One region of the Cohnella algarum genome, then DNA from elsewhere that is predicted to be linked to it. Evidence: predicted binding sites of a transcription regulator. Region 1 holds the regulator's gene; the other holds the start of a gene.
The links. Region 1 encodes LexA, which represses DNA repair genes until DNA is damaged. Its sites were predicted from a motif close to CGAACATATGTTCG; they were not measured.
Positions count from the first base shown of each region.

Region 2: a site for LexA is predicted at 3,986-3,999, ahead of recA (recombinase RecA). Genes of this name have one in related genera too.

Region 1 covers NZ_JAFHKM010000002.1:4,960,750-4,971,235, reverse strand. The annotation lists gene JW799_RS22440 (metallophosphoesterase family protein) at 1-847, shown strand, start outside; gene JW799_RS22435 (DUF2905 domain-containing protein) at 982-1,206, opposite strand; gene lexA (transcriptional repressor LexA) at 1,307-1,930, opposite strand; gene JW799_RS22420 (DUF896 domain-containing protein) at 2,645-2,830, shown strand; gene JW799_RS22415 (hypothetical protein) at 2,865-3,422, shown strand; gene JW799_RS22410 (HAD family hydrolase) at 3,419-4,216, shown strand; gene JW799_RS22405 (1,2-dihydroxy-3-keto-5-methylthiopentene dioxygenase) at 4,338-4,877, opposite strand; partial or broken gene metH (methionine synthase) at 5,048-8,484, shown strand; gene tlp (small acid-soluble spore protein Tlp) at 8,603-8,827, opposite strand; gene JW799_RS22390 (DEAD/DEAH box helicase) at 9,321-10,486, shown strand, end outside.
Region 2 covers NZ_JAFHKM010000002.1:5,351,634-5,362,119, forward strand. The annotation lists gene rny (ribonuclease Y) at 70-1,611, opposite strand; gene JW799_RS24125 (regulatory protein RecX) at 1,945-2,748, opposite strand; gene recA (recombinase RecA) at 2,849-3,916, opposite strand; gene JW799_RS24135 (competence/damage-inducible protein A) at 4,145-5,398, opposite strand; gene pgsA (CDP-diacylglycerol--glycerol-3-phosphate 3-phosphatidyltransferase) at 5,395-6,033, opposite strand; gene JW799_RS24145 (YajQ family cyclic di-GMP-binding protein) at 6,206-6,697, opposite strand; gene JW799_RS24150 (hypothetical protein) at 6,823-6,984, opposite strand; gene JW799_RS24155 (helix-turn-helix domain-containing protein) at 7,045-7,932, opposite strand; gene JW799_RS24160 (DUF3388 domain-containing protein) at 7,982-8,752, opposite strand; gene JW799_RS24165 (DUF3243 domain-containing protein) at 8,964-9,215, opposite strand; gene ymfI (elongation factor P 5-aminopentanone reductase) at 9,310-10,080, opposite strand; gene yfmH (EF-P 5-aminopentanol modification-associated protein YfmH) at 10,077-10,486, opposite strand, start outside.

The DNA of each region.
Region 1 (10,486 bases):
GACCGCCGGAGTGTTCGAGCAAGCGCTGGAACTGCTGAAAGATTTGAGGCCGGATTTTGTCCTCTTTGTCGGGGACCTGGTGGAAGGCTACTGGAAGGACGCCGCGAAAGCGCGCGAAGAATGGGAGTATATCGACGGTCAAATCGCGGCGACCGGCTTGCCGTTCTTTCAGACGGTCGGCAACCACGATTACGGTACGCAGGCGATGGTCGACGTATGGCGCGAACGCAAAGGAGCGGATTACTACGCGTTTCGGGTCGGCGATACGCTTTTTCTGACGTTGAATACGGAAGATCCGTTCGAAGAGATGTCGGACGAGTTCATCGATCTGGTCAAGCGCGCGACGGAAAAGGTACATCGCGAGCCTGAGCGCACGCTGGACTATATGAAGGAGTTTTACGACGAAATCGTCAGCCGCCTGACCCCGGACCAATTGCAGGAGATGTCGAAAGTAGGTATCGGAATCGGCGACCGGCAGCTGGCGTTTTTCGAGAAAGTGCTGGCCGAAAATGAGGACGCAAGGCATACGTTCGTCAGCATGCACAAGCCGGGCTGGAAGTCGGATAGCCCGGAATTCGCCCGTATCGAATTGCTGCTGGGCGATCGGCCGTATACCGTTTTTGCCGGACATTTTCACTCGCTCGAGTTTTCGCGTCAGGACAACCGCACTTATATTCAGTTGGGCCGCACCGGAGCCGCCGCGCATGGAACCGAAAGAGCGGACGACAACCTCATGTTGTGGGTGAATGTTCGCGACGGCAACGTTTCCTATCGGGTCATGCATTTGGACGGGGTAACCGGCATCGAAGCTTACGCTCCTCGATCTCACGGGCATACAGAGGGATGACCGGATGGAGCCGGTCGATATCGGCTCCTGATTTCGAAAGACGCTTGCCGCTCGCGGGGGCATTGGCGACATGTATGCCGCCATGCCGGACAACGCATGCAAAAACACGCCCGATACGGGCGTGTTTTTGCATGTTATGACTTTGTAAACAAGCGGATGACATACGCGATCGCCGATAAAATGACGCTGATCAAAATGCAGGTGACGATCGGAAAATAGAAGCGGACGTTCCCTTTCTCGAACGATAGATCCCCGGGCAGCCTGCCCAGATTCAGGTACCGGCCCGCGACCATCCAGATCAGCCCGACGACGATGAGCAGAACGCCGGCGCCGATCAGCAGCTTCGGCATGGAATTCACAGCATCACCCATTCCCAGAAATTGGACCCCGCGATCGGATTCGGAACCCGGGCGGGAAAAGCCGGATAAGAGGATGAGGCCTTGGCGCGGGCTTGGCCGATCAATGGAAGTTGCGAATAAGCCCGACCACTTTCCCGAGGATGGTCACGTGCTTGAGCCGAAGCGGTTCCATGGTGCTGTTCTCCGGCTGAAGCCGGATATGGTCCTTCTCCTTGTAAAACGTCTTGACCGTCGCTTCGTCGTCCTCGGTCATCGCGACGACGATGTCGCCGTTGTTGGCTGTCTGCTGCTGGCGGACGATAACGTAATCTCCGTTGAAAATGCCCGCCTCGATCATACTCGAGCCGATGACCGACAGCATGAACACCGGCTGATCTCCCACCATATGAACCGGAAGGGGGTAATATTCCTCGATGTTCTCCGTGGCGGTAATCGGGACGCCGGCGGTCACTTTGCCGACGAGCGGAACGTGGCGCACCGAACGCGCGAACGGGTCGAACTTCTCCTCGTCGTCGCCAAGGATTTCGATGGCGCGAGGCTTGGTCGGATCGCGGCGGATCAGGCCCTTCTTCTCAAGGCGATCCAAATGGCCGTGCACGGTCGAGCTGGAGGCGAGGCCGACGGCTTCGCCGATTTCGCGGACGGACGGCGGGTAGCCCTTGTCTCTTACTTCGTTCTTGATAAATTCCAAAATCGCTGTCTGGCGATTCGACATCTTCGACACGCCGAAGCCCTCCCCGAATGAAATAAGATCTCTTTAGTAAATAATAACATAGAACCGGAGTTCGCACAAACATTCGTTCTCCGGGAACAAATGTTCCGGAAAATGCTTGATTCAAACGTATGTTCGTGTTATTCTGTGATCAGAACAAACGTTTGGGGTGAGCTCGATGGTTCAAGTATGGGTAATGAATTCAACCAATAGCTCTGTACATAAGCGCAACCGGCATGCCGCAGGAGAAGGCTCTCGTCCGTCAACGGCGACTCGTTCCTTCAAAGCGGCTAGAGTTCTGTTCTTTCTTTTTTCTTTCTTCGTTTTATTTGCCGGCTTCAGCTTGTTGCGCTCGTTTGCCGAACCGGAGTCGATTCCGGAAGCCTCGGCCGTCGAGAGGTCGGTTGTCGCTTCGTCCGGCGACACGCTTTGGTCTATCGCGTCGGATTTCAAGAAGGACGGGATGGATACCCGGGACGCGGTCCATCGCATTATGAAGCGAAACGGCCTTTCGGCTTCCTCGATTGACGACGGGCAGAAATTGATCATACCTGCCGACGTTCTTCCATGAGTTTTGGAAACGGCGCGCGGTCATATACGTATATCTTAAGGTCGGCCCGCAAACGAGGGCGGCCTTTTTCGATTGTCTTCGCCTTGACAGCGGACAAAAGAAAATGTCAAAGTATATAGAAGGATTAGCGGCAACGGAAGGGGAGTGAACGCAAGATGCAGGAGCTGATCGCCAGAATTAACGAGCTGTCTCGAAAACATAAATCGGTCGGTTTGACGGAAGAGGAAAAAGTCGAACGCGATAAGCTGAGACGCCAGTATTTGGGCAACATCAGGCAACAGTTTCGACAGCAGCTGGACAGCATCGAATGGACCGACGAACCGCCGCCGCCCAAGCATTGACGCACGATTGGAAGCAGCCGAAGGAGGAGCCCGAATGTCCCGCTCATGGGAGAGAATGATCGAACGCAATCAGAAACAGGTAAACAAGCGCCGTAAAAAGGAAGGCAAGCAAGCGTTGTCGGCAGCCGGTTCCAAAGTCGAGAAATTCAAGGGACGGAGCTATTTCGCGCCGATTTTACTGCTGCTTGTCGCGGCGTTTTTTATTGTCGTCTCCCAGCCGTGGTCAGACGCCTACGAGCAAAACGCGACGCTGTTTTGGCTGACGGTCGTCGCTTACGTTCTGCTTGCGTTGGTTTATTTTTTGCGTCGCCCTTATTTGTCGATTGCGAAGGATGCTTTGGAAACCCGGCGCTTTACGGGGTACAAGCGGTTGAAGCCGGCGGAAATCCGCAAAATCGTGCAGCAGCCCGGTTATATCATCGTTGAAACCGTGAAAGGCGGAAACTGGGTGTTTTCCCGTTTCAAAAACCTTTACCCGATCGAGGAGATGGGCGAACGCCTGCGGGAATATGCAATCGCGCACAAGATCGAATGGGAGCAACGCGAAACGGTCAAAGCGCAGAGCGATAAGGAGAAGTGGACCGGAAAATGACGATCAAAGCGGTACTGTTTGATTTGGACGATACGCTGCTGTGGGACGAGCGCAGCGTCAAAGAAGCGTTTGAAGCGACCGCAAGCTGCGGAGCGGAGCGCGCGGGCTTGGCGGCCGACGCGCTGGAAGCGGCGGTCCGCGCCGAGGCGCGCGGACTTTACGAGAATTATGAAACGTATCCCTTTACCCAAATGATCGGCATCAATCCGTTCGAAGGCTTGTGGGGGAATTTCAGCGGCGGCGAGCACCCGATGTTCCGCAAGCTGCAAGGAATCGCGCCGGGCTACCGGCGGGACGCCTGGACCCGAGGGCTGGCCGCGCTCGGCGTCGATAACGCGGCGCTCGGCGCGGAACTGGGCGAGATGTTCGCGTCGGAGCGGCGCAAGCGTTCGCACATTTACGACGAGACGTTCGAGGTATTGGACGAGCTGAAAAAGTCGTACAAGCTTCTGCTGCTGACGAACGGATCGCCCGATCTGCAGCAGGAAAAACTGGACGGAGCTCCGGAGCTCGTTCCTTACTTCGACGAAATCGTCATTTCCGGAAACTTCGGCGAAGGCAAGCCGTCGCCCCGGTTGTTCGAATTCGCCCTCGGCCGGCTGGGCATCGAGAAGTCCGAAGGCGTTATGGTCGGCGACAAGCTGACGACGGATATTAAAGGGGCGAACGGCATCGGCATGACGTCGATCTGGATTAACCGCCACGGGACGACCCGGGACGACGAGATCGTGCCGGCGTATGAAATCGCCAGCCTGACGGAGCTCCCGAAGCTGCTCGAACGTCTGTCCTCTTAACGAATCGATGATTTGATCGAACAGATTCTTGAAAAGAAAATCCCCGGCCGTCAAACCTTTGGTTTGAGCGGGCCGGGGATTTTTTCGATGTGCGGTTCTCTTAAGGTCGCAGCCGACCGGATTATTTTACGAATTCCGGATCCTGGAACGGGTGCGCGATCCAGCCTTCGGTTTCGATGAACAAACGCACGGCGACGACTTTGCGGGATTCCGTCAGCGTAAAGAAGTGCGGATTGCCTTCCGGAACGGAAATGACGTCGCCGGCCGTCAGAATGACGTCAAAGTAGCCGACGGAATCGTCGCCTTTGATGATGAAGATGCCTTCGCCCGCGGCGATGGCGCGAACTTCGTCTTCGGTGTGCGTGTGAACTTGCTCGAATTTTTTCAGCAATTCTTCGATGTTGGGCGTAGCGTCCGAGAGGGCGACGATGTCCCAGGTTTTGTAGCCGCGGCGGCCGGCCAGGTCGCGAATTTCGGCGTCGAACGTGGACAGGATTTCTTGCTTGTCCTCGTCGGTCAGGCTGAAATTTTCCCGCAGGCGTTCCGGCAGCTTGGACGGATCCCAGTGTTCGTACAGTACGCCTTGCTTCTCCAGGAAGGCGCCGACATTCGCTTCTCCTTCGATCAACTCGTTCGTATTGCGAACGCGAATTTTAGCCATGGTTAATTCCTTCTTTCCCCATAAGAATTAGAGTAATTGTATTATAAACCAAAGTTCGCCGCCTGTCGACGTGATACGAGCATCTTTCCGAGTTCATCCGATTCTGGTAGTATAAAGGTTAACGATTTTTTCAGATGGAGGAAAGTCGCCCAATTATGACTTTAACGTATATGAAGCCGTCTTTGCAAGAGGAGATGGCCAAGCGCATTTTGATACTCGACGGTGCAATGGGCACGATGATTCAACAGGAAAATCTCGGCCCGGAAGACTTCGGCGGCGAGGAGCTGGAAGGCTGCAACGAGATGCTCGTGCTTACGAGGCCGGACGTCATTGCCAAAATCCACGAGGCTTATTTGGCCGCGGGTTCGGATATTATCGAGACGAATACGTTCGGCGCGACCAGCGTCGTGCTCGCGGAATACGATATTCCCGAGAAAGCGCGGGAAATCAACCTGGCCGCGGCGAAAATCGCTAGAGAAGCTTGCGAACGCCATTCGACGCCGGACAAACCGCGTTACGTCGCGGGCGCGCTGGGACCGACGACGAAGACGTTGTCCGTCACGGGCGGCGTCACCTTCGATCAGCTCGTCGCTTCCTACCGGGAGCAGACGGAAGCGCTGCTCGAAGGCGGCGTCGACGTGCTGCTGATCGAAACGTGCCAGGATACGCTTAACGTGAAGGCGGCCGGCATCGGCGTCAGGCAAGCGTTCGAAACCGCGGGACGCAAAGTTCCGGTCATGATCAGCGGCACGATCGAGCCGATGGGGACGACGCTGGCCGGCCAAAGCATCGAATCGTTCTACATTTCGCTGGAGCACCTCGATCCGATTTCGGTCGGCCTGAACTGCGCGACCGGCCCGGAATTTATGCGCGATCACATCCGGACGCTGGCGGGCATTGCCGACCGCGCGGTCAGCTGCTACCCGAATGCCGGACTCCCGGACGAAAACGGGAATTACCACGAGTCCCCGGAATCGCTCGCCAAAAAGCTCCGCGCGTTCGCCGAGCAGGGCTGGCTCAACGTCGCCGGCGGCTGCTGCGGCACGACGCCGGCCCACATCGCCGCCATGGCGGAAGCGATGAAGGACGTCGCGCCGCGCAAGCCCGAGGGCGCGCACGCTCCGGCCGTATCCGGCATCGAGACGGTATACGTGGAGGACGGCGGCCGGCCCTATATGGTCGGCGAACGGACGAACGTGCTGGGCTCGCGCAAGTTCAAGCGGCTCATCGCGGAAGGCAAGTACGAGGAAGCTTCCGAAATTGCCCGCGCCCAGGTGAAAAGCGGCGCGCAGGTGATCGACATTTGCGTGCAGGACCCGGACCGCGACGAAGCGGAGGACATGAAGCGTTTTCTCGAATTCGTCACGAAAAAGGTGAAAGCCCCGTTCATGGTCGACACGACCGACCCGGCGGTTATCGAGCTTGCGCTCAAGTACATTCAGGGCAAATCGATCATCAACTCGATCAACCTCGAAGACGGGGAAGAGAAATTCGAGAAGGTGATGCCGATCGTTCACCGGTACGGAGCGGCCGTCGTCGTCGGCACGATCGACGAGCGCGGCCAGGCGATCACCCGGGAAGACAAGCTTGAGGTGGCCGTCCGGTCCCGCGATTTGCTCGTGAACAAGTACGGCTTAAAGGAAGAGGACATCATTTTCGACCCGCTCGTGTTCCCCGTCGGGACGGGCGACGAGCAATATATCGGTTCCGCCAAGGAAACGATCGAAGGCATCCGGCTGATCAAGGAAGCGATGCCGAAATGCCATACGATTTTGGGCTTGAGCAACATCTCGTTCGGCTTGCCCGAGGCGGGCCGGGAAGTGCTCAATTCCGTTTTCCTCTACGAATGCACGAAAGCGGGCCTGGATTACGCGATCGTCAACACCGAGAAAGTCGAGCGCTACGCGTCCATCCCGGCGGAGGAGCGGCAGCTTGCGGAGGAACTTCTGTACAACACGAACGACGAGACGCTTGCGGCGTTCGTGGCGGCGTTCCGCGACAAAAAAGTCGAGAAAAAGGCGAAGGCCGAAAATTTGACCTTGGAGGAGCGCCTGGCCGGATACGTGGTGGAGGGGAGCAAGGACGGCCTGCTTGCCGATCTCGACCTGGCCCTGGCCAAGTACAGCCCGCTCGAGATCATTAACGGCCCGCTGATGGACGGCATGACGGAAGTCGGACGGCTGTTCAACAACAACGAGCTGATCGTGGCGGAAGTGCTCCAAAGCGCCGAAGTGATGAAGGCGTCCGTCGCTTATCTCGAGCCGCATATGGAAAAGGCCGATTCCGCCGTCAAAGGCAAAATCATGCTCGCCACGGTCAAAGGCGACGTTCACGATATCGGCAAAAACCTGGTCGAAATCATTCTTTCGAACAACGGGTACAAAATCGTCAACCTGGGCATCAAGGTGCCGCCGGAGCAGCTGGTCGAAGCCTACCGGGCCGAGAAGCCCGACGCGATCGGCCTTTCCGGCCTGCTCGTCAAGTCCGCCCAGCAGATGGTGCTCACCGCGCAGGATTTGCGCAATGCGGGCATCGACGCGCCGATTCTCGTCGGCGGGGCGGCGTTGACGCGGAAATTCACGAAAACGCGCATCGCCCCGAGTACGACGGCATCGTGCTTTACGCCAAAGACGCGATGGACGGCCTGGATTTGGCCAACAAGCTGAGCAATCCGGAACAACGCGAGCAAATGGTGCAGGAGCATAAAGCCGCTTTGGCGACGCTGACGCTTGCGGACGAGGAGAAAAAAGAGCAGCCGGAGTTGACCCGGGCGCGGCGGTCCAACATTTCGCCGGATGCGCCGGTGTTCTCGCCGCCGGACTACGACCGGCATGTGCTGCGCGACTATCCGCTGTCCCACATTTTGCCGTACGTCAACCTGCAAATGCTGATGGGACATCACCTCGGCCTCAAAGGGAACGTCGACGAGCTTCTCGCCAAAGGAGACGAAAAGGCGGTTCAACTGAAGGAAACGGTCGACGGCATCCTGCTGAATGCGGAAAAGGAAGGCTGGATGAAGCCCCAGGCGATGTACCGGTTTTTCCCGGCGCAATCGGAGGGCAACGACATCCTCGTTTACGATCCGGAAGACCGCTCGCGGATTTTGCACCGGTTCACGTTCCCGCGCCAAGCGGTGGAGCCCTATCTGTGTTTGTCCGACTTTTTGAAATCGGTCGAGAGCGGCATCATGGATTCGGTCGCCTTCATGGTCGTCACGGCCGGCCCGGGCGCGCGCGAGCAGGCCGAAGAGTGGAAAAAGAGCGGCGATTACTTGCGCTCCCATGCTCTTTCCGCGTCCGCGCTGGAAGTGGCGGAGGGGCTTGCGGAACGCGTACACCAGATCATCCGCGACTTGTGGGGATTCCCCGACCCGGCGGAAATGACGATGAAGCAGCGGTTCGGCGCAAGGTACCAGGGCATTCGGGTATCGTTCGGCTATCCGGCTTGTCCCGACCTGGAAGATCAAGGGCCGCTGTTCGCCTTAATGAAGCCGGAGGATATCGGCGTCGAGCTGACGGAAGGGTTCATGATGGAGCCGGAAGCTTCCGTCTCCGCCATGGTGTTCGCCCACCCGGAAGCGAAATATTTTAACGTCGATAAAAGTTAATGCCATAAAATAAATGCCCCGATCCCATGCCGCCGCGCGTTTCAGGCGCAGGCTGAGGATCGGGGGCTTTTTTTGGGGGCGGGCATAAATGGGGAGCGATCGCCCCTCGGGACGTTCGTTACTCGTCTCCGGCTTCCGCTTCGTCTTTAATTTCGCTGCGGTACCGCTCGATGCTGTTGCGCCGGCGCGCGTTTTTGTCGGAAATCGATTCGGCCTCTTCGGGGCTGATTTCCTCCGCGTGCTCGGCCAAATAATCCTCGGCTTCCTCGAGATTGCCGATCGTATGTTGAACGGCTTCCTGCAAATGCTCCACGTTATCGGAACGGTCGTCCGGCTTTGCCATCGCTTGTGCATCCTCCCGTCGTGATGGATTCGTTATCGATTCGGAAGCGGCTGCTTCCCGTCGATAGGATAACTAATGGCTTCGCGTTCTATGCGGAAAGAGCGGTCGGAGGAAACGATGTATCGTTCGATTCGGATGATAAGGAGCGCAGACGGCTAAGAAGGGGACTGGATGGACTGCTTGGGCGGTAATGCGGACGCGTGGCGGCAAAGAAGGGGACTTACAGGGGCGGAAACGAGAGCGCTGGAGGGACATGAGGATCGTTTAAGCGTTTTCGGGATCGCGAGGAAATAAAACTTTTCCCGGGAAAGCGCAGGACCCGACATCCGGTGTCGGAATAGTCAGAAAATAGAGTTTTTTTATTCCCGCCTGCGGTCTTCTGTCGGCAAATTCGTTCGATTCGACAAAGCTTTATCCTCGCGGATGCGTTGCCGTGCGAACGTATATTCTGTACAATGGGAAATATCGAACGAACGGCGGGGGAGAAATCAACATGAATCCATGGACGGGGAAAGCGGCGACGGTGGAAGAGTGGCTGGACATGCTGCGAAGCCACCCGGAAATCATGGCAAACGTGACGCATTGGCATACGCAGCCGGCAAGGGAAGCGCGAACGGTTCCGTTTCCCGAGCGGCTTGCTCCGAAGCTGGAGCAAGCGCTGCGGAGCAAAGGAATCCATGAGCTGTACACGCATCAGGCGGCGGCTTACCGGGCGGTCCGGGAAGGGAAGCACGTCGTGACGGTCACGCCGACCGCGTCCGGCAAGACGCTGTGCTACAATTTGCCGGTGCTTCAGCATTTGCTGGCCGACGACAGCGTGCGGGCGCTGTACCTGTTTCCGACGAAGGCGCTCGCCCAGGATCAGGTCGCGGAGCTCCAGGAGCTGGCGAACCGGATGGAGGCGGACATCAAGACGCATACATACGACGGCGACACGCCGCCGACCGTCAGGCAGGCGATCCGCAACGCGGGACATATCGTCGTCACCAATCCCGACATGCTGCATTCGGCCATATTGCCGCATCATACGAAATGGGTCAAACTGTTCGAGAACGTGAAGTACATCGTCATCGACGAGCTTCACGCGTACCGGGGGGTGTTCGGCAGCCACGTCGCCAACGTCATTCGCCGGCTCAAGCGGATTTGCAAGTTTTACGGCAGCGATCCGCAGTTTTTGTGCGCCTCGGCGACGATCCGCAATCCGAAGGAGCACGCGGAACGGCTTGTCGGCGAGCCGGTCGAGCTCGTCGACGACAACGGGGCGCCGTCCGGCGAGAAGCATATGGTGTTTTATAATCCCCCGGTCGTCAATCGGCAGCTCGGCATCCGCAGATCGAGCGTGCTCGAATCCCAGCGGCTGGCCGCGCTGCTGCTGAAAAGCGGCATCCAGACGATCGTGTTCGCGCGCAGCCGGGTGAGAGTGGAAATCTTATTGACCTATTTGCAGGAACTGGTCAAAAGGGAGCTCGGACCGAAATCGATTCGCGGCTATCGCGGCGGCTACCTGCCCAAGCTCCGGCGGGAAATCGAGCACGGGCTGCGCACCGGCGAAATCCGGGGCGTCGTCAGCACGAACGCGCTGGAACTGGGCATCGACATCGGCCAGCTGCAGGCGTGCGTGCTGAACGGGTATCCCGGTTCGATCGCGAGCACGTGGCA
Region 2 (10,486 bases), 390 kb from region 1:
CGCGAACGGCCGCCAGAAAGGCAAGAAGTGGCCGCTAAGCCGCAGCCACTTCTTCAGCCTTCCCGAAACTTATTTCGCGTACTCCACTGCCCGGGTTTCGCGGATGACCGTAACCTTGATGTGGCCCGGATAATCCAGTTCTCCCTCGATTTTCTTCGTAATGTCGCGGGCCAGGCGGAACGCCTCCGCGTCGTCGACTTTTTCCGGTTGAACCATCACGCGAACTTCGCGTCCGGCCTGAATCGCGTACGATTTCTCGACGCCGTCGAACGATTCGGAAATTTCCTCGAGCTTTTCCAGACGTTTGATATACGTCTCGAGCGTCTCTCTTCTCGCTCCGGGACGCGCCGCGCTGAGCGCATCGGCAGCCCCGACGAGCATCGCGATAACCGAAGTCGCTTCGCAATCTCCATGGTGGGAAGCGATGCTGTTGATGACAACGGGATGCTCCTTGTACTTCTTCGCCAATTCCTCGCCGATCTCGACATGCGAGCCTTCCACTTCATGATCGAGCGCCTTGCCGATATCGTGCAGCAAGCCGGCGCGTTTGGCGAGAGTAACGTCTTCTCCGAGCTCCGCCGCCATCAGTCCCGATAAATAAGCGACTTCCATCGAGTGCTTCAGCACGTTTTGTCCATAACTTGTCCGGAACTTCAGTCTTCCCAAAATTTTGATCAAATCCGGATGGAGACCGTGCACGCCTACCTCGAACGTAGCCTGCTCGCCGTATTCGCGAATTCGTTCGTCCACTTCTTTGCGGGATTTTTCCACCATCTCTTCGATGCGGGCCGGGTGGATTCTTCCGTCGGCCACCAGCTTCTCAAGCGACGTGCGGGCAATCTCGCGGCGAATCGGATCGAATCCGGACAAAATGACCGCTTCCGGCGTATCGTCGATAATGAGGTCGATCCCGGTGAGCGTCTCCAGAGCCCGAATGTTGCGGCCCTCGCGTCCGATGATGCGTCCCTTCATTTCCTCGTTCGGCAATGCGACGACCGATACGGTCGTTTCCGCCACATGGTCCGCGGCGCAACGCTGAATAGCGAGCGAAATGATGTCGCGGGCGCGTTTGTCGGCTTCTTCCTTCGCCTGCTGTTCGATATCTTTGATCAGTTGAGCGGTTTCATGACGGACCTCCTGCTCGACAGTCGTCAAAATGAGCTGCTTCGCGTCGTCCATCGTCAAGTTCGAAATCCGTTCCAGCTCGCTGATCTGCTGCTTATGAAGCGTCTCGATCTCTTCCTGCGTTTCCTCGATTCGTTTCTCCTTGTTGGCGACCTGTTCCTCTTTGCGTTCCAACGCTTCGAGCTTGCGGTCCAGCGACTCTTCCTTTTGCACAAGCCGCCGTTCCTGACGCCCGATTTCGTTGCGGCGATCGCGAATGTCGCGCTCGGCCTCGTTTCGGAGCTTGTGCACCTCGTCTTTGGCTTCCAGTACCGTTTCTTTGCGGATTGCTTCCGCTTCTTTGCGGGCGTTCTCCACGATTTGCAGAGCCGCCTGTTCGGCACTGGAAATCTTGGCTTCCGCAATGGACTTGCGAACAACATAACCGATCCCAAAGAAAAGCGCGCCAACAACGATGACGATCAAGACCCAGATCCAGTCCTGCATGGTCTTTCACCTCCTCGTTGTATCACCAAGGCAAACGCTTGGGACACGTATAAAATTGTGTGCCGGCTTTCAAACCGATCCATTTCGCTGTTGCGGGCAAAACGGGCAGCTTCCCTAGTCTGGCAAGCCCCGCCCTGCCGTAGACGATTGCGGGCAGCGGGCCTTGCGTCCTGCGCCGACCCGAATCGTAAAAAGTCGAAAAAACAAGTTCCGAATCGTTTTTTTGGAAGGAAAAAAGGTTCGGAAGGGAAGATGGAATACAGGAACATTGTATCTTTTGTGAAAATGGATTGTCAAGCAAAGCATATCCGCTTCCGAAGCTTGGCGCATGCCCTATTCGAAGTACTCGTCCCAGTCGTCTTCTTCCCGTCCGTCCCGCGCTTCGTCCTCGTCAATGACCCGTCCGGCCGCATCGCGCGCGATCCCGGCGGGGAACCCTCGCCTTTGCAGCATTCCCATCAGCTTGTACCGGCGCTCCCGCAGGCTTTCTCCTTTAACGTTAGGCCAGCGCTTCTTCGCGAGGGCATATGCGGCCTGCCGCTCCGCTTCGCCGTCGAGTTCTTCGATCGCGTCGTCCGCTTCGCGCTTCGTCACGCCGCGGCGCAGCAGCTCCTGGCGGACAAGGCGGCTGCCTTTGCGCTGGGAGACCACTTTTTGCTCCGCGTAGCGCTTGGCGTATGCGGCGTCGTCGACGATCCGGTAAGAGGCCAGCCTGTCCAAGCAACCCGCGATCGCTTCGGCGGACAGTCCTTTTCGCTTCAGCGCGACGGCGATTTCCCGTTTCGTCCGCGGCTTCCGGTCGAGCATCCCGAGCGCCGCCCTGTACGCCTCCTCGGTTTCCTGCTCTTGTCTCAGCGCCTTCAGCTCCCGGACGTTCAGCCGTTTGCCCGGGAGCAGGCGCCAGGCCACGAGCGTGTCCTCGTGGATGGCGACCGTTTCCGTCCTGGGTTCGCCTTGCGCTCCCGGTTCGGCTTCGCTTTCGGCCTCCCGTTCCGCCGTCGATTCGTCCGCTTCGCGATCCGTCGACGAATCGGTCTCACCCGCGCTCGTCCGGAACGTGATCCGGTACATCGCTTTTTTCTTCGGATCCTTCTCGATCGAAACGATAACCGCTCCGAAACGCTCCTCTTCGTTCATGATCGGCATCGCCCCCGTCCAAAATAATGAAAGGACATCCGCTCGCGGCGAATGTCCCGGTAACTGCCTGTCCCTGCTGCAAGGCGTCGAATTCCGCCTTCTATTCGAGTTCCGCGAATTCCGTATCCTCGAGTTCGTCTTCCTCCTGGCTGCCGCCTTGGCTTATCGCCGTCGAAATCGCGTCCGAGCTAAGCGTAAGGCTGCGGATTTGACGCTCGATGTCCGCGCTGATCTCCGGATGATCTTTCAAAAATTGCTTCGCGTTCTCCCGGCCCTGGCCGAGCCGCTCGCCGTTGAAGGAAAACCAGGCCCCGCTCTTCTGCACGATATCCAGCTCCGTGCCGATGTCGACGATGCTGCCTTCCTTGGAAATGCCTTCGCCGTACATGATGTCGACCTCGGCCTGCTTGAACGGCGGAGCGACTTTGTTCTTGACGACCTTGATGCGGGTCCGGTTGCCGACCACGTCGTTGCCTTGCTTGATCGAATCGATCCGGCGAACGTCCAGTCGCACGCTGGCATAGAACTTGAGGGCTCGTCCGCCCGGCGTCGTCTCCGGATTGCCGAACATGACGCCGACCTTTTCCCGCAATTGGTTAATGAAGATTGCGATGGACTTCGACTTGCTGATCGCCCCGGACAGCTTGCGCATCGCCTGGGACATGAGCCGGGCCTGAAGGCCGACGAACGAATCGCCCATATCTCCCTCGATTTCCGCCTTCGGCACGAGCGCCGCGACCGAGTCGACGACGATAATGTCGACGGCGCCGCTGCGCACGAGAGCTTCGGCGATTTCAAGCGCCTGCTCCCCGGTATCCGGCTGACTGAGCAGCAGCTCGTCGATGTTGACGCCGAGATTCCGGGCGTAAATCGGGTCCAGCGCGTGCTCGGCGTCGATGAACGCGGCCTGGCCGCCCGCTCTCTGCACTTCCGCAATCGCATGGAGCGCTACGGTCGTCTTACCCGAAGATTCCGGGCCGTATACTTCGATAATTCTCCCGCGCGGGAATCCCCCGATTCCGAGCGCGATATCCAAAGCCAACGCGCCGCTGGGGTACGATTCTACCTGGAGCTGCGCTTGCTCGCCCAATTTCATGATCGATCCTTTGCCAAATTGCTTCTCAATCTGGCGCAATGCCATCTCTAGTGCGGCGCGACGATCGGACAACACACCCACATCCTTATCATTATGATAGGTTTATCATACCTGTTTTTGCTTCCGTTGCCAAGCTTTTTGCGAACATTCGTTCTGTTTTTGTTGCAAAAAAGAACCGCAGCAAAGTATTCTTCGCTACGGTTCTTCCGCAACTTTCAATCAAACTTTACCACAGGGACGTAAAGATGACAAGCCTTTTATGAAGAATTTGTCGTAAAAAGGCGACAAAAAACGGAGCGGTCAATCCCGCCCCGTCAGTGCCAGCCACAATCTGTACAGCGTTCGCTTGGAAGCCCGGAGGCGAATGCCCTCGCGATCTCCGGCCAGCTGGATCCGCTCCGTCTTCGTCGGCTTTCCCCGCTCCGCAAGCCCGATATACACGAGGCCGACGGGCTTGCCCTCGGAGCCGGCCGGTCCGGCTACGCCCGTTACCGACAGCGCCAGGTCGGTATCGGCCGCCGCCCGCATCCCTTCGGCCATCGCCGCCGCCGTCTCGGCGCTGACGGCGCCCGGCGCGCCGTCGCCCTCCAGCAGCGAGAGCGGCACGCCGAGCAGCTTGCGCTTCACGTCGTTCGTGTAGCTGACGACGCCGCCGGAAAACACGTCCGCGCTTCCCGGCACCGCCGTCAGCATCGTCGCGATCATGCCGCCGGTGCAGCTCTCGGCGACCGACAACGTGCGCCGCTGCGACGCCAGCAGCCGGATGACGGCCTCTTCCAGCGTGATGTCTTCTTCCGCGTAAAGATAGCGGTCCGCGCGCCGCCGGATTTCCTGAAGCGTCGGCTCCATCCGGCGGGCCGCTTCCTCGGCATCCGCGGATTTGGTCGAAACCCGGATCGCGACCTCCCCTTCTTTCGCGTAAGGCGCGATGGTCGGATCGGTCTGTTCGCGAATCAGATCGATGAATAAGTCCTCAAGCGCCGACTCCCCGATGCCGCTGAATTTCAGCATCGTCGAATGCAGCGCCGCGCTGTCGCCGAGCAGCTCCCGCAGCCAGGCGGAGGCGTCGTTTTCGAACATCGGCTTCATTTCCCGGGGAGGCCCCGGCAGCAGCAAGTAATGCTTGCCGCCTGCCGACAGCGCGTTCCCGACGGCGAGCCCCGTATCGTTGCGCAGCGGGACGGCCCCTTCGATCAGCATCGCCTGCCGGCGGTTGCTTTCCACGAACGCCGTTCCCCGCCCGGAAAACATCTCTTCGATCTTCCGCATCGTCGGCTCGTGCAAATGAACGGGAAGGCCGAGGAAAGCGGCAAGCGCATCCCGGGTCAAATCGTCCAGCGTCGGCCCGAGCCCCCCCGTAAACACAAGCAGGTCCGCGCGCCCGCACGCCGTCTCGATCGCGCGGCGAATGCGCGCTTCGTTGTCCCCGACCACCGTCTGGTAATAAACGTCCACGCCCAGCTCCGCCAATCCTTGCGAAAGAAATTTCGCGTTCGTATTGACGATTTGGCCGAGCAGAAGCTCCGTGCCTACCGCAATGATTTCCGCTTTCATCCGTTGCGCCGCACCTCTTTGTCCGATCCGGATTTGACGGCTTCGGGCGACGATTTGTCCGCCGCCGGAATGAACAGGTTTTTGTTCTTGACGAAATAATCGATGCCCGAATATACGGTGATCAACACCGCGGCCCATACGATGATCGTATCGACGGGAATATGTAAAAACACGAACGGGAAATTGTTAAGCAGCAAAACGACGATCATGGCGATCTGGGTCGCGGTTTTCCATTTTCCCCATTTGCTTGCCGCCAGCACGACCCCTTCGAGCACCGCGATTTGCCGCAAACCCGTGACCGCCCATTCCCTGGCGATAATGAAAATGGCGACCCAGGCGTCCAGCATGCCCATCTCGACGAGCGAAATCAGAACGGCCGCGACCAGGATCTTGTCCGCAAGCGGGTCGAGCAGCTTTCCGAGATTGGTGACGATTTTGCGCTTTCTCGCGATGTAGCCGTCAAGCCCGTCGGTGCTGGCCGCGATAATGAACAGCAGCAAGGCGAAAATCTGATTGTACGGAATGGAAAAGGTTCCGATCGTCAGCGAGGGAACGTCCAGCCTGACCAGCAGGAAGAACGCCACAATCGGCACGAGAAATATCCGCGCCAGCGTAATCTGGTTGGCCAGGTTCAAGCCCTTTCCCCCTCCTTGTTTCTATGCGTGAAGCCTGAATATAGCGAGATGCCTTCCGCGATCATCGTGTCTTCCCCCATCAGTCGTTTCCGTACTTCTTCCAATTCGAACTCAGTATAAACGAAGCCGCAAAAGCTGTCAAAATGCCTGAGCGCCCGGGCGGAGCCTTCGTTCACCGGTAATTGACGAATTGAAGTTCGAGCGAAAGATCGGCGCCGCGCAGCAAGGTCATGACGGCCTGCAAATCGTCCTTGCTTTTGCCGGTGACCCGCAATTGATCGCCCTGGATCTGGCTTTTCACTTTCAGTTTGGAATCGCGGATCAGCACGTTGATCTTCTTCGCGTTTTCCTGGTCGATGCCCGTCTTCAGCGCCACCGTTTGCCGGACGGTTCCGCCCGAAGCGGGCTCGACTTTGCCGTAATCCAAATTGCGGATCGGAACGCCCCGCTTGATCAGCTTCGACTGCAAAATGTCGATAACGCTTTTGAGCTTGTAGTCGTCGTCGGAGGAAATGACGAGGGACTCCCCTTCCAGCTTGATGCCGCTTTTGCTGCCTTTGAAATCGAACCGGGTTTCGATTTCCTTGAGCGCCTGCGTTACCGCGTTGTTTACTTCCTGCATATCGACCTTGGACACGATGTCGAACGAATATTCGGATGCCATTGTACCGTCTTCCTTTCATAAAGTGCCTGAACTTTGGTTCCTATTATAGCAGTTTTTGCTTACGAACCCAAAACAAAAGAGCCCTTTTGCGAAAGGGCCCTTCGTTCGATTGGCCGATGCGGCCTTCAGCGCGCCCGAGCAGGCGCACGGAACATGTCCAAAATGCCGAGCACGATCCAGGCAAGCCCGTGTCCGAGGATACCATAACCCCAAGCGCTCGGCGTCATAAACCAGCCGATCAGGCTTACCACAACGCCGATAGCAATTACGATCCAGCTCGTTGCCATCCTGTAACCTCCGCGATTCGATATTTCCTGCATAAGTATCATAACCGCGGAGGTCGCCGCTCATTCCTCGCCGGCGGTTTCGCCGGCAGCGGGCGTAAATACGAATTTGCGGGAACCGGACGCTTCTTCGTCGTCCACCGCGACGCCGTCGATCGTAATCGAGGCATTCACGGCGTGAGCGACGTTGACGTACAGGGGGCCCGTCAAATCGAACGTCAGCTTCTCGTCCGTTTTGGGCGTTCCGTTATAAACGTACTTGCCCTTGCTGTTGTTCTCCTGAACGCCGACCCAGCTCGTCCCGGACAACGTGATCGTTATGACGGGCGTGCCGCTCGACGATACGTCGTAATAGGAGGTCGTCCCCGATTGTTTCGTAAGCGTCAGCGCCGTTTCGGGCGAAGGCGACGAGGAAGGAGCGACGCTCGGACTGCCTTCCGGTTCTCCGGTCGGCGAGCCGCCGGCCGAAGAAGTAGGCGACGCCGGCGGCGAAGACGGCAGCGTCGTTTCCGACGTAATATCGGTCGAGTTGTCCCTTTCCTCCGCATCGTCTCCCGGATTTTGCACGAGATAAAAATACAGCAAAGCGGCGATCAGCAAAGGGAAAAGCCAAAGCACCGAATTGACCGCAAGCTTGCCCCATTTGTCGTTATGCTGAACGGATCGGCTTCTGGGCTTGAGCATCGGCTCGCTGGCGACCGTCTCCGGGGACGGAGCTTGAGGCAATTCTTTATGATATAAACGGAGCACTTCTTCCGCATCGAGCCCGACCGTCTCCGCATAAGTTTTGACGAATGCGCGTACGTAAAACGACCCGGGAAGAACTTTGTAGTCCCCCGTCTCGATAGCGTCCAAGTATCGTTTGCGGATTTTGGTCGCTTCCTGTATATCGTCAAGCGTAAGCCCCCGCTGCTCCCTCGCTTTGCGCAGAAGCAGTCCCAAATCCGACATGATGTCACCTCCGTCAATGATCTAATGGATGCCGAAAAAATTATAACCTTTAAAAGCCGTCATCGAAACCGGCGGTCGTAAAGTTTTCGTATGTAATTTCTTCTTCCGGCGTGTTCCTGAGCTCGATGATGCTGTCGAACACGTCGTAATCGAAATCGGATTCCCGAACGAAAATATCCGGATGCTCGATCACCTTGGTCGAGGGCATCGCCATAATATCCTGCAGCAGGCTGTAATGCTTCTCGTTCGAACGTATCGTGCTTACGATTCCGTCGATAATAAAGACGTTGTTCGGATTCGTTTCCTCTTCCGACAGCTGGCTGCGCACCGTTTGGCGAAGCAGGGTGGACGATACGAACGTCCAGCGCTTGTTGGCGCAGACGCTTCCCGCGATGATGGATTCCGTTTTGCCTACGCGCGGCATGCCGCGCAAACCGATCGTCTGGTTGCCGTCCCGCTTGAACAATTCCCCGAGAAAATCGACCAAAAGTCCGAGCTCGTCCCGCGTAAACCGGAACGTTCTGCCGTCGGAAGAATCCCGTTCGATATACCGGCCGTGGCGGATCGCCAAAATATCGGTCAGGCGCGGAGGGCGCAGCGTAAGCAGAGTAATATTTTCCACTTTGGCGAGCATTCGCCCGAGCAGTTCGATCTTTTCGTCGTCGTCCGTTTGCAAAAGGAGGCCGCGGGTGCGGTCTTCGACGCCGTTGATCGTGATGATATTGACTTCAAGCATCCCTAATAATGAGGCCAAATCGCCTAAAAGGCCGGGACGGTTTTTATGAATTTTATATTCCATGTACCATTGTTTCTTTTCCATTGTGCACCTCATCCGCCGGTAAAAAAGTCGACCCCGACTTCTTCCTTGCCTACTTTGTATTCTACAAGACTCGCCATTCTCCTGCAAAAAAATCGGGAAATATTCCGTCTAAAGTCCTAATTTTCGGTTTGCAAGTCCAAACGGCCCCGCCGAAAATCAAGCGGAGCCGTCTGAGCTGCGGCGCAGTTCAAGAAAGCAGGATCATGTTCGTTTAGCTGTGCTCGGCGAGCTTGACCATCAAGCGGGCCATCGTTTTGCGTTCCGATTCGTCCCCGATGTCCCACAGTTCCTTCAGAACGCGTTCCTCGTCGTTTTGGGGATCGACTTTATTTTCCAGAAACTCGCCGATTTCGAAAGCGAGCTTCGTAATGGCTTCTTCGCTGATCCCCATCTTTTTGGCGGCTTCGACACGGTCACCCAAAAACTTTTTCCACGTTTCGAAATTGCTCAATACGGTCGACATCGCGCAGCCTCCTGTGAAGTGGAATGAATGCTACAACGAATAATATGTCCATCGCCCGTGCGCCGTATTCGCAGGAGGCCGCCGCGCAAACTTGTCAAATCATCCAGCCGCCGGAAAGGCCGATCACCTGGCCGGTCACATAACCCGCGTCGTCGGAAACGAGAAAACGTACCGCGTCCGCCACTTCTTCGGGCCTGGCCAGCCTTCCGAGCGGAATTTCGCCGATCAGGCCGGCTTTCTCCTCGGGGGTAAGCGCCGCCAGCATATCCGTTTCCACGGCGCCCGGGGCGACCGCGTTGACCGTGACCCCGGATCCCGCCATCTCCTTGGCCAATGCTTTCGTAAAGCTGTTGAGTCCGCCCTTGGCGGCGGAATAGGCGATTTCGCCGGCGGCGCCCGTCAGCCCCCAAATGCTGGAGAGGAACACCATCCGGCCTTGCCGGTTCCACGTCATGGCGGGACCGAACAGCTTCGCCAGCCAGTAAGCCGATTTCAAATGAACGTTGAACAAATCGTCCCAAGCTTCTTCATCCGTATCGTCCAAGAGGCGATAATAAGCGGTGCCGGCGCAATGAATTAAAATATCCGGTTCCAGCGACCGGCGGTCCAGTTCGCCTTTGAGCCGCTTTAGCGCTTCGCCCGAACGGACGTCCGCCTGCACGGCGAACGAATCCGTTCCGCTTAAGGACCGGCATTGCTCGGCCACTTGCTCCGCCATTTCCAACGCAGAATGGCAGTGCACGATTACCCGGGCTCCGTCGGCCGCGAGCCTTCTTGCGACCGCCGCCCCGATCCCCCGGGAGGCCCCGGTGACCAAAGCCGTTCGCGAAGAACTGAACGCTTGCGCGGAAGCTGCCAACGTCAAGTCGTTTCGCTCCGGACGACGCATACGGCGAGACGGTCCGCCTGCACGTGCTCGCGCAAACGGGCCTCGATGTCGGCCAGCGTCAGGCTTTCGTACAGGCCGACCAATTCGAACAAATCGCCGCCGCTCATGCGGTATCGCGTAAATTCGTTGGCGATCGCCTCGGGGCTGTTCAGCATTCGCAAATAGGAGCCGATCCGCTTGCGTCTGGCCCGCTCGAACACCGCTTCGGGAATCCCGGAAGAAGCCGCGGCTTCGAGCGCGCCGGTCACTTTGGAAACCAGGGCGTCCGGATCTTTCGTATCGCCGCCGATGGCCGAAAACGCGTAGCCCGGTCCGGCGTTGAATTCGTGGCCGAAACCGTCGGAAATGAGATTTTCCTCGTAAAGCTCCTGGTACAGGGGAG